DNA from 3 places in the Inquilinus sp. CA228 genome. Region 1 is predicted to be linked to each of the others. Evidence: riboswitches for the same ligand, from Rfam matches in the RefSeq annotation. Region 1 holds a riboswitch; each other region holds the start of a gene.
The links. A riboswitch is a leader RNA that binds a small molecule or an ion and turns the genes downstream of it on or off. The one in region 1 is predicted to bind S-adenosylmethionine.
Positions count from the first base shown of each region.

Region 2: linked by a shared signal. The riboswitch ahead of metA (homoserine O-acetyltransferase MetA) and the one ahead of ACTOWL_RS13100 (hypothetical protein) in region 1 are both predicted to bind S-adenosylmethionine.
Region 3: linked by a shared signal. The riboswitch ahead of metZ (O-succinylhomoserine sulfhydrylase) and the one ahead of ACTOWL_RS13100 (hypothetical protein) in region 1 are both predicted to bind S-adenosylmethionine.

Region 1 is NZ_JBQJIK010000022.1:49,668-57,002, reverse strand. Features, by position in the region: gene ACTOWL_RS13120 (homoserine dehydrogenase) at 1-658, opposite strand, end outside; gene ACTOWL_RS13115 (LL-diaminopimelate aminotransferase) at 655-1,881, opposite strand; gene ACTOWL_RS13110 (OmpA family protein) at 1,925-2,968, opposite strand; gene phaC (class I poly(R)-hydroxyalkanoic acid synthase) at 3,356-5,086, shown strand; gene ACTOWL_RS13100 (hypothetical protein) at 5,106-5,381, opposite strand; SAM-I-IV-variant riboswitch at 5,426-5,535, opposite strand; gene coaA (type I pantothenate kinase) at 5,637-6,602, shown strand; gene ACTOWL_RS13090 (phosphotransferase family protein) at 6,605-7,335, shown strand, end outside.
Region 2 is NZ_JBQJIK010000024.1:494-7,385, reverse strand. Features, by position in the region: gene ACTOWL_RS13805 (C40 family peptidase) at 1-397, opposite strand, end outside; gene ACTOWL_RS13800 (MarR family winged helix-turn-helix transcriptional regulator) at 394-807, opposite strand; gene ACTOWL_RS13795 (leucyl aminopeptidase family protein) at 791-2,176, opposite strand; gene ACTOWL_RS13790 (glutathione S-transferase family protein) at 2,268-2,903, shown strand; gene metA (homoserine O-acetyltransferase MetA) at 2,900-3,820, opposite strand; SAM-I-IV-variant riboswitch at 3,867-3,972, opposite strand; gene ACTOWL_RS13780 (TAXI family TRAP transporter solute-binding subunit) at 4,046-5,104, opposite strand; gene ACTOWL_RS13775 (MFS transporter) at 5,116-6,411, opposite strand; partial or broken gene ACTOWL_RS13770 (cell wall hydrolase) at 6,571-6,892, opposite strand, start outside.
Region 3 is NZ_JBQJIK010000020.1:18,204-25,538, forward strand. Features, by position in the region: gene ACTOWL_RS11910 (ABC transporter permease) at 1-768, shown strand, start outside; gene ACTOWL_RS11915 (ABC transporter permease) at 765-1,649, shown strand; gene ACTOWL_RS11920 (GNAT family N-acetyltransferase) at 1,646-2,128, shown strand; gene ACTOWL_RS11925 (SET domain-containing protein-lysine N-methyltransferase) at 2,228-2,641, shown strand; SAM riboswitch at 2,780-2,856, shown strand; gene metZ (O-succinylhomoserine sulfhydrylase) at 2,899-4,107, shown strand; gene ACTOWL_RS11935 (SH3 domain-containing protein) at 4,223-4,624, shown strand; gene ACTOWL_RS11940 (efflux RND transporter permease subunit) at 4,768-7,335, opposite strand, start outside.

The DNA.
Region 1 (7,335 bases):
CCCGGGCGTTGAAGGCCAGGGCCGCCAGCACCGCCAGCTTGTGCGCGGCGTCGACGCCGTCGACATCGAAGCTGGGGTCGGCCTCGGCGTAGCCCAGCTTCTGCGCCTCGGCCAGCACCTCCGAGAACTCGCGGCCCGTGGTCCGCATCTCGGTCAGGATGTAGTTGCAGGTGCCGTTGAGGATGCCGAACACGCCGTCGATGCGGTTGCCGGCCAGGCCCTCGCGCAGCCCCTTGATCGCCGGGATGCCGCCGGCCACCGCCGCCTCGAAGGCCAGGGCCACGCCGGCCTCCTCGGCCCGGACGGCGAGGTCCGCGCCGTGCACCGCCAGCAGCGCCTTGTTGGCGGTGACGACCTGCTTGCCGTGGTCGATCGCGGTCTCGCACACCGCCTTGGCGATACCGTTGGCGCCGCCGATCAGCTCGACCACCACATCGATCTCGGGGTCGGCGGCCAGCGCCACCGCGTCGTCGTACCAGCGGACGCCGTCCAGCGCCACGCCGCGGTCGCGGTGCCGGTCGCGGGCCGAGACGGCGGCGACGACAATGCGCCGGCCGCTGCGCTGGGCCAGCAGCTCGGCATGCGCCTGCAGCAGGCGCAGCACGCCGCCGCCGACCGTGCCGAGGCCGGCGATGCCGATCTTCAGCACCGGCGTCACGACACGGCCGCCTTGAGGCTGACCGGCTCCGGGTCGTTGCGGCGCCGGCTCAGGAAGGTCTTGATGGCCTTGCAGGCCTGGCGGATGCGCTGGTGGTTCTCGACCAGGGCGATGCGGACATGGCCGTCGCCGTATTCGCCGAAGCCGACGCCCGGCGCCACGGCCACCCCGGCCTCCTCCAAGAGCAGCTTGGAGAAGGCGAGCGAGCCCATCGAAGCGAAGGCCTCGGGGATCGGCGCCCAGACGAACATGCTGGCCTCGGGCTTCTCCACCGGCCAGCCGGCGGCGCGCAGTCCCTCGATCAGCGTGTCGCGGCGCAGGCGATAGCGCGCCCGCATCTCGTCGACGAAGTCCTGCGGCCCGTTGATCGCCGCCGTCGCCGCCACCTGCAAGGGCGTGAAGGCGCCGTAATCGACATAGGACTTCACCCGCGCCAGCGCCGCGATCAGGCGCTTGTTGCCGGCGGCGAAGCCGATGCGCCAGCCGGCCATCGAATAGGTCTTGCTCAGCGAGGTGAACTCGACCGCGATGTCGCGCGCCTCGGGGATCGCCAGGATCGAGGGCGGCGGCGCCGTGTCGAAATAGATCTCGGCATAGGCCAGGTCGGACAGGATCCAGATGCCGTGCTGCCGGCAGAACTGGACGATCGGCCGGTAGAACTCGAGATCGACCACCTCGGCGGTCGGGTTCGACGGGTAGTTCAGCACCAGCGCGGTCGGCTTCGGCACGCTGTGCCGCACCGCCCGCTCCAGCACCTCGAGGAAGCTGCCCCCGGGCGTGACCGGCGGCAGCGACCGCACCGACGCGCCGGCGATGATGAAGCCGAACATGTGGATCGGGTAGCTCGGGTTCGGCACCAGGATGATGTCGCCCGGGCTGGTGATCGCCTGGGCCAGGTTGGCCAGGCCTTCCTTCGACCCGATGGTGACGACGATCTCGCTCTCGGGGTCGAGCTCGACGCCGAAGCGGCGCTGGTAGTAGGCAGCCTGGGCCCGGCGCAGCCCAGGGATGCCGCGCGAGGTGGAATAGCCGTGGCTGCGCGGGTTCTGCGCCGCCTCGGTCAGCTTCTCGATGACATGCTTCGGCGGCGGCCCGTCGGGGTTGCCCATGCCGAGATCGATGATGTCTTCGCCCCGAGCTCGCGCCGCCGCCTTCATCGCGTTCACCTCGGCGAACACATAGGGCGGCAGGCGCTTGATTCGGTGGAAGTCCTGATCGGTCATCGACGTATCCCCCCGACGCCCGTCGGGGCGTCCGGTGCTGAGCTTACTGGGCGAGGTAGATTTCGACGCGGGCGGCCTGGCCGTCGGTGATGCCGGCCCGGGTGTCGGCCGACCCGCCGGTGACGATTCGGGCCGGGTCGACGCCGGCGGCCCGCAGCGCCGCCGCCACCGCCTCGGCCCGCGCCTTGGCCTGGGCCGCGCCGTCGCCGGCGCCGAATCCGACCACCCGCAGCTTCGGGCTCTGCGCCGTCTTGGCGACGTTCTCGATGGTGCTGTTGGCCGAGGCCGGCAGGGTGGTGCTGCCGCCGTCGAACTTGACCGTGCCGGCGACCCGGTTGTTGAAGCTGAAGGCCGGCTTCGACTCCGCCGCGGGGGCGGCCGGGGCGGCGGCCGCCGCGGCCTGGCCGGCCGGCTTGTTGCCGAAGCTGAGCGCGCCGGGGGCGCCCGAGGCGGCGCGGTCGGCCTCGAGCTGGCTGCGCACCGCGGCCTGCTGCTCCGGCGTCGGCAGGTCGGTCGGCTTCTCCGGCACCGTGCTGAGAGTGGGGTAGGCCTGCTCCGAGGCCGGGCGCGGCATCGAGTCCATCGCCGGCGGGGCCGCGGTGTTGCGCCGCTGGCCGAAGGTCAACGGCGCCACCGTGCCGGTCGGCTGCTGCTGCTGTGCCTGCTGGGCCGCCGCCTGCTGCTGCGCGGCCTGCTGCTGGCGCTGGAAGGCGGCCTGACGCTGCGCCTCGATCTGCGCCCGGCGCTGCTGCTGCGTCCCGGCCTGCTGCTGCGCCTGCTGCGCCCGGGCCTGCTGCATCGCCGCGCGGTCGGCGTCGGTCTGCGCCATGGCCGGCAGCGAGTAGGTCTTGGTGTCGCCCGCCTGCGCCGTGCCCAGGGGGCCGCCGACGCTGGGCACCGGCGGCTGCTCGGCCACCCCGAGCGGCGAGACCTCGGCGGTCTCGGCCTTGGGCACGGAGGCCTGGACGTCGCCCGCATAGGGCGTGCCGTCGAAGATGCGGCCGCCGCAGCCTGCGAGGACGAGGCCCAGGGCGACGGTGAAAACGGCGCCACGGACCGGAAGGCCGTGGCGGGCGGAAGCGATCATGAGAGAGCCGGTGCGACGCATGGGCACGTGCCTAGCACACTTCGTTGAAAGGGTGGACTGGAAAGAGGATGGCCGTGCAAAGTGGCAGATAAGCGGCATTCGACGCCCGAATCCGCGCCTCGGGCGACGCCGCCGCAGCCAGGGAGATCCTTCCGCATGACCGAGCGCGCCCGCCCCGCCCCCAGCCGGACGAAGTCCGGCGAAGCGGAGCCTAAGACCCGGACGAAGTCCGGCGAAGCGGAGCCTAAGACCCGGACCAAACCCGGCGAAGTCAAGCCACAGGCTCGGACGAAGCCCGATGAGGCCGGGCCGGCGGTTCAGACCAAACCCGGCACGCCCGCCCCCGAGACCGCGCCGGCGGCGGACCCGGCCGAGCTGGGCCGCCGCATGATCGAGATCGGCGAGCGCAGCGCCCGGCTGGTCACCGCCTTCCTGGAGAAGCAGGGCCGGGCCGAGGCGCCGGAGCTGGACCCGTTCAACATCGGCTCGGCCTTCCTGGCCATGACCCAGCGGCTGATGGCCGACCCGACCCGGCTGGTGCAGGCCCAGATGTCGCTGTGGCAGGATTACGCCACGCTGTGGAACCGCACCGCCCAGCGCATGCTGGGCCAGGAGGCGGAGCCGGTGGTGGCGGCGGAGAAGGGCGACAAGCGCTTCAAGGACCCGGCCTGGAGCGAGGTCGCGGTGTTCGACTTCATCAAGCAGTCCTACCTGCTGACCGCGCGCTGGCTGCAGGGCTCGGTGCGGGAGGTCGAGGGGCTGGACGCCAAGAGCGCGAAGAAGGTCGATTTCTATACCAGGCAGTTCATCGACGCGATGTCGCCCTCGAACTTCGTCGCCACCAACCCGGAGGTGCTGCGCAGCACGGTGGAATCGCGCGGCGAGAACCTGGTCAAGGGCCTGGAGAACATGCTGGCCGACCTGGAGCGCGGCCAGGGCCAGCTCGCCATCACCATGACCGACCGCACCGCCTTCGAGATCGGCCGCAACATCGCCGTCACCCCCGGCAAGGTGGTGTTCGAGACCGAGCTGATGCAGCTGATCCAGTACGACCCGGCGACCGAGACGGTGGCGCGGCGGCCGCTGCTGATCATCCCGCCCTGGATCAACAAGTTCTACATCCTCGACCTGAAGCCGCAGAACAGCCTGATCCGCTGGGCGGTCGAGCAGGGCCACACCGTCTTCGTCGTCTCCTGGGTCAACCCGGACGGGCACCTGGCGGACAAGAGCTTCGGCGACTACATGCTGGAAGGGTCGCTGGCGGCGCTCGGCGCGATCGAGCAGGCGACCGGCGAGCGCGAGGTCAACGTCATCGGCTACTGCCTGGGGGGCACGCTGCTGGCCTGCACCCTGGCCTGGATGACGGCCAAGGGCGAGGCGGACCGGGTCAAGAGCGCCACCTACCTGACCACGCTGACCGACTTCACCGACCCGGGTGAGCTCGGCATCTTCGTCGACGAGGAGCAGCTGCGGACGATCGAGACGAAGATGGCCGGCAAGGGCTATCTCGACGGCTCGGCGATGGCGACGACCTTCAACCTGCTGCGCGCCAACGACCTGATCTGGTCCTTCGTCGTCAACAACTACCTGCTGGGCAAGGACCCCTTCCCCTTCGACCTGTTGTACTGGAACAGCGACGCGACCCGGATGCCGGCCGCGATGCACAGCTTCTACCTCCGCAACATGTACCAGGAGAACCGGCTGGCGCAGCCCGGCGGCATCGCCCTGGCCGGGGTGCCGATCGACCTGACCACGATCAAGACCCCGACCTTCATGCTGTCGACCCGCGACGACCACATCGCGCCCTGGGCCTCGACCTATGCCGGGACCCAGCTGTTCGGCGGCCCGGTGCGCTTCTGCCTCAGCGCCTCCGGCCACATCGCCGGCGTGGTCAACCCGCCGGCGGCGAAGAAGTACTGCCACTGGGTCAACACCCGGACGCCGAAGACCCCGGAGGCTTGGCTCCAGGCCGCCGAGCAGATCGAGGGCTCCTGGTGGCCGGAATGGCAGAAATGGATCGCCCGCCACGCCGGCGGCCAGATCCCGGCTCGCCGCCCCGGAGACGGCGGGCTGGCCCCGATCGAGGATGCCCCTGGCCGCTACGTGCGGGCGACGTAGGGCGGCCCGTCCTGACGGGTCACGCCGCCAGCTCGTCCACCGCCGCATAGGCCCGGCGCAGCTCGGCCAGGCGATCGCCCTCCAGCACCCGGTCGAGATGGATCTCCGGCCGGGACGCGGCGGCGAGGACGACGCGGTAGAGATGGGTCCACAGCCCGGCGCCGCGATGCACCACGGCGTACAGGATCTCACGCCGATGCGGGTCGCGCCGCCCCGGACAGGGGCGGTCATCGAGCCGCTCGACGGTGTCGCCGGGGCTGGCGAGCGGAATCTCGGCGGAACGGAATGCAGACATGAAAAACCCTCCATCGCGGTTGCGAGGAGGGCTGACGCGCGGCTTTCGACCCGTTTGGTTGCCGGTCCGGCCGCATCGCCCCTCTTGCGAGAGGCCACCACCTTGCCCGGGAGGCAGGTTGGCGTGGGCGTCAGCCCAACTCTGGATGCGAAGCCGTGTGTAGCGCGGGCCGCGGCGCGGCGCAAGAGGGATAGCAGACTTGCCTCGACGGCCCCGATCGTCGGACGCTGCCAGCCAGTCAACGGCGAGCCCGCGATGCCCGACCCCTCCCCCGCCCGGCCAATACCCGACCTGTTCGCGGCGCGGCCGCACGCCTATGACCGCTTCACCCGGGCCGAATGGGCGGCGCTGCGGGCGACGACGCCGATGGTCCTGTCCGAGGCCGAGCTGGCCGAGCTGCGCGGGCTGAACGAGCCGGTGTCGCCGGCCGATGTCGCCGACATCCTGCTGCCGCTGTCGCGCCTGCTGAACCTGCACGTCGCCGCGGCCCGCCGGCTGGACGGGGTGCAGGACGCCTTCCTCGGCCGGCCCGGCCCGCCGCCGCCCTACATCATCGGCATCGCCGGCAGCGTCGCCGTCGGCAAGAGCACCTTCGCCCGGCTGCTACGCCTGCTGCTGTCGCGCTGGCCCGACCATCCGCGGGTCGAGCTGGTGACCACCGACGGCTTCCTCTGGCCGAAGACCGTGCTGGAGGAGCGCGGGCTGATGCGCCGCAAGGGCTTTCCGGAAAGCTACGACCTGCGCCGCATGATCGGCTTCCTGGCCGCGGTGAAATCCGGCCGGCCGGAGGTCGAGGCGCCGGTCTACTCCCATCTCGCCTACGACATCCTGCCCGGCGCGAAGCAGGTGGTCCGCCGGCCGGACATCCTGGTCTTCGAAGGGCTGAACGTGCTGCAGGCCCCGGCCGGGGCCTCGGTCGTCACCTCCGACTTCTTCGACTTCTCGGTCTATGTCGACGCCGAGGAGGAGGACATCGCCCGCTGGTTCGTCGAGCGCCGCCTGCTGCTGCAGCGCACCGCGTTCCGGGACCCCTCCTCCTATTTCCATCACCAGCGCGACCTGCCGGAGGCCGAGGCCCGCCGCGCCGCCCACGAGATCTGGGACCAGATCAACGGGGTGAACCTGCGCGAGAACATCCTGCCGACCCGGCAGCGCGCCCGGCTGGTGCTGCACAAATCCGCCGATCATTCGGTCGACGCCGTCGCCCTGCGCCGGATGTAGCCATGGAGCTGCCACTTCTCGGACCGCTGATCGGATCGGGCAAGGAGGCCGAGGTCTTCGACGCCGGCGACCGGGTGGTCAAGCTGTACCGGGCGACCGCGGCCGCGCCGAAGCGGGCGGCGTTCCGCGAGGCCTCGGTCCTGGCGCTGGTCGAATCGCTCGGCCTGCCCGTGCCGTCGGTCCACGCCGTCGGCCAGATCGATGGTCGCTGGGGGATCGCCATGAGCCGGGCCGAGGGGCCATCGCTCGCCGACGCCATCCAGCGCCGGTCCGCCGAGGGGCCGGCCGGCCTGGAGCGGATGGCCCGGCTGCAGATCGCCATCCACAGCCGACCGGGGACGCATCTCGGCAGCCTGAAGGCGAGGCTGGCGGCGAATATCGCCGGGATGCCGGACGAGGCGATGCGGCGCCGGCTGCTGCACGGACTGGACGCGCTGCCGGAGGGCGACCGCCTCTGCCACGGCGACTTCCACCCCTGGAACATCCTGGGAGCCCCGGGCCGGGAGGTGGTGGTCGACTGGCTGGATGCCTGCACCGGCGACCCGGCGGCCGATGTCTGCCGCTCCTATGTGCTGATCCGTCCGGTGGCGCCAGACCTGGCCATGGCCTATGTTGAGACCTACGCTGCGGCTGCGGGCGAAAGCCGGGACCGGATTCTCGCCTGGCTGCCCTTCGTCGCCGCCGCCCGCCTGGCCGAGGGCGTGCCGGACGAGGACGAGGCGCTGCTGGCGAT
Region 2 (6,892 bases), on a different contig from region 1:
CCACCTCGACCGGGCTGCGGAAGCTCAGCGCGCGGATCGGCGGGCGCTTGAAGTCCGGCGCCGGATAGAGGAAGGCGCGGAACGCCCGCACCCGGTGGGTCGGCACGGCGATCCGGTCGGACAGGCCCGCCGCCTCGACATAGCCGACATAGCCGTCCGCCGTGAGCTGGCCCCAGGCCCAGCCGTCCCTGACCTCATAGACCGTGATGGTCTCGCCATGCAGCATCTCGGTCGCCTGGCCGCGCGACGCGTCGGGTGCCGAGCGCATCGGCACGATGCCGCGGATGGCCTGGTGCAGCGTGCCGGCGGCGTAACGCTCCGCCGCATGGACGCCGCGCAGGCTTTCGGCCGCGAGGTCCGGCCGCCAGGGCACCAGGTTGCGGTCCGGGTCGGTCACGCCGCGGCCCCGATCATGCTGGCCGCCTGGCGCACGAGGTCGGCAAAGCCGTCGAGATAGGCCTGGCCGGCCTCGGTCCGCTCGATCAGCACGTTGCGCCGATCGGCCGCGTCGACCGTGCGGCGGGTCAGGCCGAGCTCGCCGAGCCGGTCGAGCGCGCGGGTCACCGCCGGCTTGGAGATGTGCAGGGTCGAGGACAGGCCGCGCACGGTGTGCGGCGCCGGGGTCAGGTAGATGGTGAGCAGGAGCGCGATCTGCCGCGACGACAGGTCCGGCGCCTCGCGCCGGACCGCAGCGGTCAGGGCATGGCGCCACAGCTCCAGCGCCTGAAGCGAGGTCAGGGCGACGGTCATGCCGCACTCGTCCTCGGCGACGGCGATACGGTCGATCGAATCAGCGCCGGCCTCCAAACCGCTCCTCCAGCAGGGCGTAGACGGCCCGCATCGTCATCGCCTCGCCGCCCTTCGGCCGGCCCGGACGGTCGGCGCCGTTCCAGGCATAGAGGTCGATATGCACCCAGGGCACGCCCGGGGCCACGAAACGCTCGAGGAACAGGGCCGCGGTGATGGCCCCGCCGAAGCGCGTGTCGGGTGCGTTGTTGATGTCGGCGATGCCGGATTTCAGCAGCCGGTTGTAGGGCTGCCACAGCGGCAGGCGCCACAGCGGGTCCTCCGCCCGGCGCGACGCCGCGGCCAGCGCATCGGCGGTGGCGTCGTCGTTCGAGAACATCGCCGGCACGTCGGTGCCCAGCGCGACCCGGGCGGCGCCGGTCAGGGTGGCGAAGTCGACGATGATCTCGGGCTTCTCCGACGACGCCTCCTCCAGCGCATCGCACAGCACCAGCCGCCCCTCGGCGTCGGTGTTGCCGATCTCGACCGTCAGCCCCTTGCGGCTGCGGTAGACGTCCATCGGCCGGAAGGCGTCGCCGGACACCGCGTTCTCGACCGCCGGCACCAGCACGCGCAGCCGCACCGGCAACTGCGCCATCATCACCATGCGGGCGACGCCGAGAGCATGGGCGGCGCCGCCCATGTCCTTCTTCATCAGCAGCATGCCGCCGGCATCCTTGAGGTCGAGGCCGCCCGAATCGAAGACGACGCCCTTGCCGACCAGGGTCACCTTCGGCGCCGACGGGTCGCCCCATTCGATGTCGATCAGCCGTGGCGCCCGGCTGGAAGCGCGGCCGACGGCGTGGATCATCGGATAGTTGCGGGTCAGCAGCTCGTCGCCGGTGATGACGCTGAAGCGGGCGCCGAACTCCTTGGCCAGCGCCTCGGCCGCCGCGGCCAGCTCGGCCGGGCCGAGGTCGTTGGCCGGGGTGTTGACCAGGTCGCGCACCAGCGTGGTGGCGCTGGCCGCGCGCTCGACCGCGGCGCGGTCGGCGGCCTGCGGCCAGACCAGCTTCGCCGAGACCCGGTCCGGCCCCTTGTAGCGGCCGTAATGGTAGCCGCCGAGCGCCCAGCCGAAGGCGGCAGCCGTGGCGGTCGCCGGCTCGACCGAATCATCCAGCGCGTAGCTGCCCGCGGGCAGTCCGGTCGGCAGCCCGGCGAAGGCCCAGGGGTCGGAGGCGGAGTCGATCCCGACCAGGATCGCGTCGACCCGGCCGCCTTCGCCCGGCAGCGCCAGGGTGCGGCCCGACTCCGCGGCGAAGCCGTTGGCCTCGGCCCAGGCCCGCCGGGCCGGCGTGGCGGCGGATCGCCAGCTGTCCAGCGCAGCCTTGCTGAGCGGGATCAGAGAGACGGTCTCTCCCTCGGCGGCATCGACCAGATTCGGCAGCACGGCGCAGGCCTTCTTGCGTTCGGGAACTCGGGGCGGCACACCATGCTCCAGCCCGTTTGCCTTGCCAACCCCTCAGCCGGACCGAACCGCCATGCGCCTCGTCATCGGCAACAAGCGCTACTCCTCCTGGTCGCTGCGGCCCTGGCTGGCCCTGGCGCATCACGGCCTCCCGTTCGAGGAAATCCTGATCCCGCTCTATCGCGACGGGTCGAAGGAAGCGATCCTGCGCCATTCGCCGAGCGGCAAGGTGCCGACCCTGATCGACGGCGGCACGACGGTCTGGGACAGCCTGGCGATCCTCGAATATCTGGCCGAGCGCTTTCCGGACCTCGCCCTGTGGCCGCGCGACGCGGCGCGCCGGGCGCTGGCGCGGTCGATCGCGGCGGAGATCCACAGCGGCTTCACCGCCCTGCGCAACGAGCTGCCGATGGACCTGGCACCGCCGACTCCCGGCCAGGCCCGCAGCGCTGCGGCCGAGGCCGACATCGCCCGCGTCACTGCGATCTGGCGGCAGTGCCGCGAGGCGGCCGGCGCCGAAGGCCCGTTCCTGTTCGGCGCCTTCGGCGCGGCCGACTGCATGTATGCCCCGGTCGTCATCCGCCTCGACCGCTACCGGGTGCCGCTCGACCCCGCCTGCCGGGCCTATGCCGACGCGGTCCTGGGCCTGCCGGCGATGCGGCGCTGGGTCGAGGCGGGGTTGGCCGAGCCCTGGGTGCTGACGTTCTAATCCCGGCCGATGTCGCCGACCTCGTACGGCGTGGTCTGGTAGATCTGGTTGATCCAGTTGCCGAACAGCAGATGGGCGTGGCTGCGCCACCGGTTCTGGGGCCGGCGATCGGGGTCGTTCCCCGGGAAGTAGTCGTGCGGCAGGGCGATCGCCTTGCCGGCGGCGACGTCGCGGAAATACTCGTCGCCGAGCGTGTCGGTGTCGTACTCGACATGGTTGAACATGTGCAGCGACCGGCGGCTGGCATCTTCCAGCAGGCACAACCCGGCCTCGTCCGACTCCATCAGCACCTTCATGCCGCTGCCGGCCGGGATGTCCTCGCGCCGGTTCTCGGTCCAGCGCGACACCGGGATGGTGAAATCGTCCGAGAAGCCGCGCAGATAGGGCGAGGCCGCCTCGATGATGCGGTGGCGGTACACGCCGAACTTCTTCTGGGGCAACGCGTATTTGGGGACGCCGTGGAAATGATGCACGGCCGCCTGGGCGCCCCAGCAGATGTTGAAGCAGCCATGGACGTTGGTCTGCGTCCAGTCGAAGACGCGGCGCAGCTCGTCCCAGTAGGTCACCTGCTCGAACGCCATCGTCTCGACCGGCGCGCCGGTGACGATGAAGCCGTCGAACTTCTCGGTCCGGATGTCCTCCCAGTCGCGGTAGAAGGACAGGATGTGGTCGCTGGGCGTGTTGCGCGGGACGTGGTTGGTCATCTTGACCAGCGTCAGCTCGACCTGCAGCGGCGAGGCGCCGAGCAGCCGGGCGAACTGGGTCTCGGTCTTGACCTTGTTCGGCATCAGGTTCAGCAGGCCGATCCGCATCGGCCGGATGTCCTGCCGCACCGCCTGCGCCTCGAGCATCACCATGACCCCTTCCGCTTCGAGGACGGACCGGGCGGGCAGGTCGTTCGGAATCTTGATCGGCATTTCGCTTCGGTTCTGTTCCGCGTGTCGTGGGCAGGACCGATTGTGGATGGACCCGTTTGGTTGTCGGTTCGACCACATCCCCCCTCGCGGGGGCGCCACCTTGCTCGGGAAGCAGGTTGGCGTCGGGCAATGCCCAACTCCTGATGTGCCGCCAGTTCTACGGGGTCCGCCGCGATATTTCAACTGGATGAATGCGGGATATCGTCCGGCCCGCCGGGCTTCGGCTCAGGGCGTCGCCCGGGTCGGCAGGCTGAGCATCGCATGCTCGGCATAGTAGCGGGCGGCGCCGGGATGCAGCGGCACGCCGAGGCCGCGCGTGGCGCCTTCGAGCGCGACCTCCTTGCCGCGCGCATGGCCGGCCGCCAGCAGGTCCAGGGTCGATTTCTGCCACAGGGCGCGGGTGATCTCGTAGACCGTGGCCTCCTCGATCCGCTCCGCCACCAGCCAGATCGCCCCGACCGACAGGGCCGGGACCTCCGCGGCGACGCCGTCATAGAGGCCGGCGGGGATCGGCTCCAGGGCGAAGAACGGCACCTTGGCGATCAGCGCCTCGGTCTCGGGCCCCGTGATCGGCAGCAGCCGGATCGGCCGCCGCCGCGCCAGGTCGGCGATCACCCCGAGCGGCGGCCCGCCGGTCATCACCATGGCGTCGAGGCCGCCTTCGGCCAGCAGGTCGGCCGAGGGCTCCGGCCGTTCATAGACCTCGGTCACATCCGTCTGCTTGAGGCCGTAGGCGGCCAGGATCAGACGGATGTCGTAGATCGTGCCGGAGCCTTCGGCGCCGACCGAGACGCGCTTGCCCTTGAGGTCGGCCACCGACTGGATCGGGCTATCCGCCGGCACCACGACATGGACGAATTCGGAGAACAGATGGGCGATGGCGCGCAGGCTGGTCACCGGCGGCTGGCCGGCGAAGGGCCCCTCGCCGGCATAGGCGGCGAAGGCGACGTCGGCCTGGGACAGGCCGGAATCGAACTCGCCGTCGCGGATCCGCCGGATGTTGTCGATCGAGCCGGCGCTGGCCTGGGCCACCGCGATCAGGCCGGCGACGCCGCAGCTGCCGCCGGCGCTGCCGCAGGGCGGCAGGCCCGGCGGGCCGGAGATGGCGCCGGCGATGATGCCGCCGATCGGGAAATAGGTGCCGCCGGTGGTGCCGGTGCCGATGCGGAAGAACAGCGGGTCCTGCGTCTGCGCCCACGCCGGCCGCACCCCGCCGAGCCCCGCCGCGGCCATCCCGGCGGCGGGAAGCACCGAGGTCAGCAGGCGGCGGCGGGTGAGCGGCATGGCGGTTCCCTTCAGGCGGCGTCGCGCATGGTCGGCGGCGTCTCGTCCGGCCCGCGCGGATCGAGTTCGGCGGCCACCGGCGTGGTGGTCGGCGCCACCGAGACGAAGCTGCCCTGCTCCTCGTTCGGCTTCGCCGCGCGCCGGGTCATGCGGTAGACGGTGAACAGTGCCAGCAGCGCCGCGACCGAGCCGGTCCAGACGAACAGTCCGTCCGGGCCCAGCAGCTGCATCACCTGCGACGCCACGATCGGCCCGAACACCGCGCCGCTGCCGTAGCACAGCAGCAGGCCGGCGGCGGCCGGCACCAGCTGCTCCGGCGTCATGAAGTCGTTGGCGTGGCTGAGGCTCAGCGGATAGATGGTGTAGGACAGCCCGCCGAAGGCCGCGAGCAGCACCAGCAGCAGCGTTATCGAGGTGCCGCCGAACAGTGCCAGCGCGGCGCTGATCAGGGCCAGCGCGATGGCGATGCCGAGGAACACCTGGCGCCGGTCGAAGCGGTCGGACAGCCGGCCGACCGGGTATTGCAGCAGGAAGCCGGCGAAGATCGCCGTCATCATGAAGCTGGCGATCCAGTTCGGCGCCGGGTCGATGGTGCGGGCATAGACCGGTCCCATGCCGGAGAAGGCGGCGCTGATCAGCCCGACCGAGAAGCAGCCGGCGACGCCGAGCGGCGAGATCGCGATCAGGGTGCGCAGGCCGAAGCGCTTGACCTTGATCACCGGCGGCGTCTCGACCGGGGTCAGCGACAGCGGCACCAGCGACAGCGACACCAGCATCGCCACCACCGAGAACAGGGCGAAGCCGGCCGGATCCATCACCGTCAGCCAGGGCTGCGACAGGCCGAAGGCGGTGTAGTTCACCGCCATGTAGGAGGACATCACCCGGCCGCGCACGGCGTTCACGGCGCGGGCGTTCAGCCAGCTTTCGATGATGGTGAACAGCACCGCCATGCTGATGCCGGTGACCAGGCGCAGCGCCGCCCAGACGATCGGGTCGACCCAGAGGGCGTGGAACAGCGCCGCGGCGGAGGCGATGGCGGCGAAGGCGGCGAAGGTGCGGATATGGCCGACCAGCAGCACGATCCGCGGGCAGATCAGCGTGCCGAGGGCGAAACCGCCGGAATAGAAGGCCAGCACCAGCCCGATGGTGCCGACATCGAAGCCGTCGAGATCCATCCGCACCGCGATCAGCGTGCCGAACAGCCCGTTGCCCATGATCATGATCGCGGCGCTGAACAGCAGCGGCGCCACGGCCAGGAGGACCGAACCGAGCGAAGGTGTCGCAGAAGCGGGGGTGGTGGCAGCCATCACGTCCGTTCTAGGTCGGCCGAAAGGCCGGGGCCAGGGAAGATTCGTGACGATTTCAGGGCAAGCCGCCCGATGGTCCCGGCCCGCAGATAAGGTGGGTCGGACAGCCGGGCGGACCAGCCCCTCGCCGCCCCGGACGGTCGGCGGGACGGCTCCGGGTCAGCCGCCGCGCTTCGGCCGGTAGAACAAATGGTCGCCGATCGAGGCGGTGCGGCGGAAGCGGTTGGTCCAGGCCGGCATGCCGCGGCCAAGCGCCCGCATCGCCGCCGGGGCGAGGAAGTACTGGGCGCCTTCGGTCGGGTCATCGGCGAAATAGCCGTCCAGCATCTGCCAGACCACGAGGCGCGCGGTGCGCTGCAGGATCTCGTCCTGGGCGCTCAGCGGCTGCGGGAACTGCGGCATGGCGCCGGCGCGCACGGCCTTGGCGAAGGCGCGGAAGCGCGGGCGCGACAGCGGCTCGAACTGGCCCGGATCGGCCAGC
Region 3 (7,335 bases), on a different contig from region 1:
CCGCTGGTGACCCAGTACCTGGCCTGGCTCGGCGGCCTGCTGACCGGCGATCTCGGCACCAGCCTGTGGACCGGCCGGCCGGTGCTGGAGGAGATCGCGGCCCGGATCGGCGTCACCATCGAGGTCACGCTGCTGGCGCTGATCGTCTCGGTGGCGCTGGCGGTGCCGGCCGGCTGCCTGATGGCCTATTTCCGCAACTCCGCCCGCGACTATCTGGTGCGGGTGATCACCATCGCCGGCGTCACCGTACCCTCCTTCTGGCTCGGGGCGCTGCTGATCTACCTGTTCCACGGCGTGTTCCCGTCCTTCCCGGCGATCGGCTTCGTGCCGCTGGCCGACGACCCGGTCGGCAACCTGCAGCGCATGCTGCTGCCGACCGTCGCGCTGGCCGTGCCGGTGCTGGCGTCGCTGTCGCGCATCGTCCGCTCGGCCATGCTCGACGCGCTGGGGCAGGACTACATCCGCACCGCCCGGGCCAAGGGCGTCAGCGAGCGGGCGGTGGTGTTCGACCACGCCTTCCGCAACGCCATGATCCCCTTCGTCACCGCGCTCGGCATCTCCGCCGGCTACCTGTTCGGCGGCGCCATCGTGGTCGAGCAGGTCTTCGCCCTGCCGGGCCTGGGCCGGCTGATGCTGGGCGCGATCGCGGAGCGCAACTACCCGCTGATCCAGGCGGCGATCCTGCTGGTCACCGCCGGATTCGTGGTCGTGAACTTCGTCACCGACATGCTCTACGCCGCCCTCGACCCGCGGATCGGCCTGCGATGACGGCGCCCCCGTCCAACATATTGGGGCCCGAGACCCTGGCGCCGCCGTCGCGCCGCCGCATCGCCGCGCCGCGGCACCCGCTGGTCTGGATCGGCGGGGCGCTGGTGCTGCTGCAGGTCGGGGCGGCGCTGCTGGCGCCCTGGATCGCGCCGGACGACCCGCTGGCCCAGCATGTGATCCGGCGCATGAAGGCGCCCGGCGCCGCGGCCTGGCTCGGCACCGACCAGTTCGGCCGGGACGTGCTGTCGCGCATCCTCTACGGCTACCGCGCCTCGCTCGCCGCCTCGGCCAGCGCGGTGCTGCTGGCGCTGCTGGTCGGCGGCACCCTGGGCGTGGCCGCGGCGCTGCGCGGCGGCTGGCTCGACCGCGCCGGCATGCGGCTGATGGACATCCTGTTCGCCTTCCCGATCATCCTGCTGGCGATCGGCATCGTCGCCGTGCTGGGGCCGGGGGCGACCACCACGGCGCTGGCCATCGGCATCGTCTACATCCCGGTCTTCGCCCGGCTGCTGCGCGGCCCGGCCCTGGTGGTGGCCAGCAGCCAGTACGTGCTCGGCGCCCGCGCCATCGGGGCGGGGGAGGGGCGGGTGCTGTGGCGCCATGTGCTGCCCAACCTCGCCAGCGTCATCCTGGTGCAGGCCAGCCTGGCCCTCTCCACCGCGATCCTGGTCGAGGCCTCACTGTCCTTCCTCGGCCTCGGCACCCAGCCGCCGGTGCCCTCGCTCGGCCGCATGCTGGCCGAGGCGCGAAGCTACCTGCTGCTGTCGCCCTGGGATTCGATCTTCTCCGGCCTTGCCATCCTGTTGGCGTCTTTCGGCTTCAACCTGCTCGGCGACGGGTTGCGCGATGCGCTCGATCCCAGGCTGCGGGGCAGTGGATGATGGGTGACATTGGGACGATGGCGGCGGTGACGGTCCGGCCGCCGGCGCCGGCGGATGTATCGGCTGTGGCGGAGGTCGCCTGGCGCAGCACCCGTGCCGCCTTCGAGCACATCCTCCCGGCCGCGATCCTGGACCGCAAACGGCCGGAGGATTTCGCCAACCGCTTCGCCGCCCGGCTGCCCGATTTGCGCATCGTGGTCGACGATCAGGGCACGCCGCTCGGCTTCTCGCTGATGACCGGGTCGCATCTCGACATGCTGTTCGTCGACCCGGCGGCGCAGGGCCGGTCGGCCGGTACCGCGCTCCTGGCCGACGCCGTGGCGCGCGGCTGCCGGACGCTGGAGAGCTTCGCCCACAACCGGCTCGCCCGCCGCTTCTACGAGGCCCGCGGCTTCCGCCTCTGCCGCACCTATCGCCGGCTCTACGAGGGGATCGAGATGCCCTTCGTGCTCTACGCCCTGGCCGAGGATCGCGGCTGACCCGGCGGGTGGCCCGCGGCTGCCTCCAATGCTGATGGAATTTTGATCGCGGGCGCGGGCAGCCTCGTCGCCATGTCCGATCCATCGATAAGTTGCCGAATGAAGCCGGAAGACGAGGGGTATGACGTCCGCAGCGTTGCGGCGGCCGGCCGTGGCGTGTTCGCCACCCGGCGGTTCGTCCGGGACGAGGTGGTCTGCCGCAACCCGGTGCTGCTGCTGGACCAGGAGGACTGGCGGCGCTGCCAGGACACGATCCTCGACGACTACGTCTACCGCTGGCCGGAGGAGGGCCGGCCGCGGGCCGTCAGCCTCGGCGTCGGCAGCCTGTTCAACGCCAGCGACGCGCCGAATGTCGATGTCGAGATCGACGTCGCCGCCAAGATCCTGACCTTCCGGGCGATCCGGCCGATCGAGCCGGGCCAGGAGCTGGTGCTGGACTATGGCTGGGGCGCCGGCGCAGCGGACCGCATCCGGGGCGGCAAGAGCCGGACCCTGCACGCCGTCGGCGGCTGATCGGGGGATCAGGCCGGCGGCCCGAGGCGCCCCCCAGCCCCTGCTGCGGGGCTGGGGCGCCCTTGCCGCAGGCTGCTTGCCCCGAAACGCATTGCCCGATCGCCGTTTTGCCGATAAGTCTTGGGTCCGCTGCTCCCAAAGCGGCCCCGTGGTGATTTGAGCCGACCGGCTTGCGGCCACGTTAAACTCCGCTAAAAGGTCGGTTGCGCGCAGGTCCCGCACGCACCGCCTCCCGGTCGGATCGAGGAGTCGGTGAGATGGATCGTTACGAAGCCCCGAGCGAAGACGAATTCGGCCCCGAGACGGTGCTGATCCGCGGCGGCACGCGACGAACGCCCTATGGCGAGACCTCCGAGGCGATCTTCCTGACCTCGGGCTTCGTCTATGACAGCGCGGCGGCGGCCGAGGCGCGCTTCACCGGCGACCAGCCGGGCTTCGTCTATTCCCGCTACGGCAACCCGACGCTGGAGGTGCTGGAGACGCGCCTGGCCCTGCTGGAAGGGGCGGAGGGCTGTCACGTCACCGCCAGCGGCATGTCGGGGGTGTTCACCGCCCTGTTCTGCCATCTCCGCGGCGGCGACCATGTCGTGGCCAGCCGGGCGCTGTTCGGCTCCTGCTTCTTCATCCTCAACGTCATCCTGCCGCGCTACGGCATCATCACCACCTTCGTCGACGGCGGCGACCTCGCGGCCTGGGAGGCGGCGATGCGCCCGAACACCCGGGCGGTGTTCCTGGAGACGCCGGCCAACCCGACGCTGGACCTGGTCGACGTCGCCGCGGTGGCGAAGATCGCCCATGCCGCCGGCGCCAAGGTGTTCATCGACAATGTCTTCGCCACGCCGCTCGGCCAGAAGCCGCTCGAACTCGGCGCCGATGTGGTGATCTATTCCGCCACCAAGCATATCGACGGCCAGGGCCGGGTGCTGGGCGGTGCCGTGCTGGCGGACCGGAAGTTCCTGAACGACGACTTCCTGCCCTATTACCGGCACACCGGCCCGGCCCTGTCGCCGTTCAACGCCTGGGTGCTGGTGAAGGGGCTGGAGACGCTCGGCCTCAGGGTCGAGCGGCAGGTCGCCAGCGCCCACCGCCTGGCGCAGCTGGTCGAGGCGCATCCGGCCGCCAGCTCGGTGCGCTACCCCTGGCTGGAAAGCCATCCGCACCACGCGCTGGCGAAGCGGCAGATGAAGAATGGCGGCACGCTGGTCGCCTTCGACCTCGGCAGCAAGGCGGCGGCCTTCGCCTTCCTCGACGCGCTGCGGCTGGTCGACATCTCGAACAATCTCGGCGACACCAAGTCGCTCGCCACCCACCCGACCACCACCACCCACCGGGCGATGGAGGCGGCCGACCGCGCCGCCATGGGCATCACCGAGGGGCTGGTGCGGATCTCGATCGGGCTCGAGGGGATCGAGGATCTCGAGCGCGACCTGTCCCGCGCCCTCGACGCGGCGAAGCGCGTCGGCTGATGATACGGCCCCGGGGGGTGAGGCACGGCGCCGCGCCCCCTGATCCGGGCGACCGGATTCCGGCTCTGCCACGTTGGGACGGACGAAGGGGGATCTGATCCCTGGAGTTCGCATGATGAGATGGAAGCTTGCCCTCGCCGCCATGGCCGGGCTGGCGATGACGGCCCTGGCGGCGCCGGCGGCCAACGCCGCGCCGGGCTACACCACCGCCGCGGTCCGGCTGCGCGCCGGCCCGGGCGCCGATTATCCGACGGTGGCGCGGCTGCGGCCGGGCGTGCCGGTGCAGATCTTCGGCTGCCTCGACGGCTGGGCCTGGTGCGACATCGGCGTCGGTCCCGACCGCGGCTGGACCGACGGCCGCTTCTTGGCGGCCGATGTCCAGCATCGCCGCCGGGTCATCGTCGAGGCCGCGCCGGTGATCGGCGTGCCGGTGATCAGATTCGACGCCGGCCCCTACTGGGACAACTACTATCGCGGCCGGCCCTGGTATCACGACCGCGGCCGCTGGGCGCATTAAGCCAGGCCAGATCGGAATCCCGATCGGACGGTGAGTTGTTGCCTCTCCCGCCAGGCGGGAGAGGCAATCGGTGTGATTCAGCCCGAAATGATCATGCTTCAACGCTGAAAGCGAAGGGCGGCTCTTCACGGAGCCGCCCTGTTTCATTCGGCCGGCGTGCCCGGCGCCTCGGCCCGCGGCTTCGGCGCGATCGAGCCGCCCAGCAGCTTCTCATGCACCCATTCGCGGACATGCTGCAGGGTGACGTAGAGCATCGGGATCAGGAAGATGCCGAGCGCCGAGGCGGCGATCATGCCGCCGAACACCGAGGTGCCGACGCCGCGCCGGCTGGCCGCGGCCGCGCCCGCCGCCGTCACCAGCGGCACCAGGCCGAGGATGAAGGCGAAGCTGGTCATCATCACCGGCCGGAAGCGCAGCCGGGCGCCCTCGATCGCGGCCTCGGCGATCGACGACCCCCCCTCGCGCTTGGCCTTGGCGAACTCGACGATCAGGATGCCGTTCTTGCTGGCCAGGGCGATCAGCACGATGATGCCGATCTGGGCGTAGACGTCGTTCGACAGTCCGGCGATCCACAGCGCCGCCAGGCCGCCGACGATGCCGACGATGACCGACAGCAGCACGCCGATCGGGATCGACCAGCTCTCGTACAGCGCCACCAGGAACAGATAGGCGAACAGCACGGCGAGGCCGAGGATGAAGCCGGTCTGGCCGGCCGCCTCCAGCTCCTGCAGCGCGGTGCCGGTCCATTCGAAGCCGTAGCCGGACGGCAGGGTGGCGGCCGAGACCCGGGTCATCGCCGCCAGCGAGTCGCCCGAGCTGAAGCCCGGCGCGGCGCTGCCCAGGATGTTCACCGCCCGGTAGTTGTTGTAGCGGGTGATGAACAGCGGCCCCAGCTGCTGCTCGGCCTCGACCAGCGACCGCATCGGCACCATCTGGCCGGTCGAGGAGCGGACATAGATCCGGTAGATGTCGTCGACGGTGCGGCGGTCGTTGGCCTCGCCCTGGGCGATCACCTGCCAGGTGCGGCCGAACAGGTTGAAGTCGTTGATGTAGTAGCCGCCCAGCGTCGCCTGCAGCGCGTTGAAGATGGCGCTGACGGCGACGCCGAGATTCTGCGCCTTCTCGCGGTCCAGGTTCAGGAAGATCTGCGGCGTGTTGGCGTTGTAGGAGGTGAACACCTGGGTCAGGCCCGGCGTCTGGTTGGCGGCCACCACCAGCCCCTGCGCCACCGCCGCCAGCTCGTTCGGGCTTTTGCCTTCGAGATCCTCGAGCTGGTACTGGAAGCCGCCGGCGGTGCCGAGGCCGATGATCGGCGGCAGGTTCAAGGGGATGATCAGCGCGTCGCGCACGCCTGCGGTGCGGATCGCCACCTGGCGGATCACGTTGAACACCGTGATCCCTTCCTTGACCCGCTCGTCGAACGGCTTCAGCGCCACCACCAGGAAGGCGGCGTTCGGCTCGGCCAGGCCGTCGATGAAGCTGCGGCCGACCACGCCGGTGATGTCGGCGACGCCGGGGATGTCGCGCACCAGCGCCTCGACCTGCTCGGTCACCTGGGTGGTGCGGCTGACGGCGGCGGCAGGCGGCAACTTCATCTCGACGAAGAACAGCCCCTGGTCCTCTTCCGGCAGGAAGCCGGTCGGGGTGGCGGAATTGATCACCCAGGCCAGGCCGCCGAAGGCCGCGACCAGCACGATCGACAGCACCGCCAGCCGCACCAGCCGGGTGACGATCCAGGCATAGCCGTCGCGCACCTTGTCGATGCCGCCGGACACCCGGCCCATGATCCTGCCGTACAGTCCGGGCTGGTGGCCGGGCTGGTGCGGCTTCAGGAACACGCCGCACAGCGCCGGGCTCAGCGTCAGCGCGTTCAGCGCCGAGATCAGCATCGCCACCGACACGGTGACGGCGAATTGCGAGTACAGCTCGCCGGTGATGCCGGGGATGAAGCCGACCGGCACGAACACCGACAGCAGCACCAGGGTGATGGCGATAATCGGCGCGGTGATCTCGCGCATCGCCAGCTTGGTCGCCTCCTTGGCCGGCAGCCCGGTCTCGGCCATCACCCGCTCGACATTCTCGACCACGACGATGGCGTCGTCGACGACGATGCCGATCGCCAGGATCATGGCGAACATCGAGATGGTGTTGGCGGAGAAGCCGAACACCAGCAGCACGGCGAAGGTGCCGACCAGCGACACCGGCACGGCGATGATCGGGATCAGCGTCGCCCGCAGATTGCCGAGGAACACGAACACCACGATCGCGACCAGCACGAAGGCTTCCAGCAGGGTCTTGATCACCTCGCTGATCGTCTCGCTGACGAAGACGGTGGTGTCGTAGGTGATCTTGTAGTCGACGCCGGCGGGGAAGCGCTCCTTCAGCTTCTCCATCTCCACCCGCACGCCTTCGGCGGCGGCCACGGCGTTCGAGCCGGGCGACTGGAAGATGCCGATCACCGCGGCCGGGGTGCCGTTCAGCCGGCCGGTGGTGTCGTAGGACTGGGCGTTCAGCTCCAGCCGGGCCACGTCCTTCAGCCGCACCACCGACCCGTCCGGGTTGGCGCGCAGGATGATGTTCTCGAACTGCTTGACGTCGGTCAGCCGGCCCAGCGTCTGCAGCGTCACCTGGATCTGCTGGTCGTCCGGCATCGGCTGGGCGCCCAGGCGGCCGACCGCGGCCTGGACGTTCTGGCTCTGCACCGCCGTGAT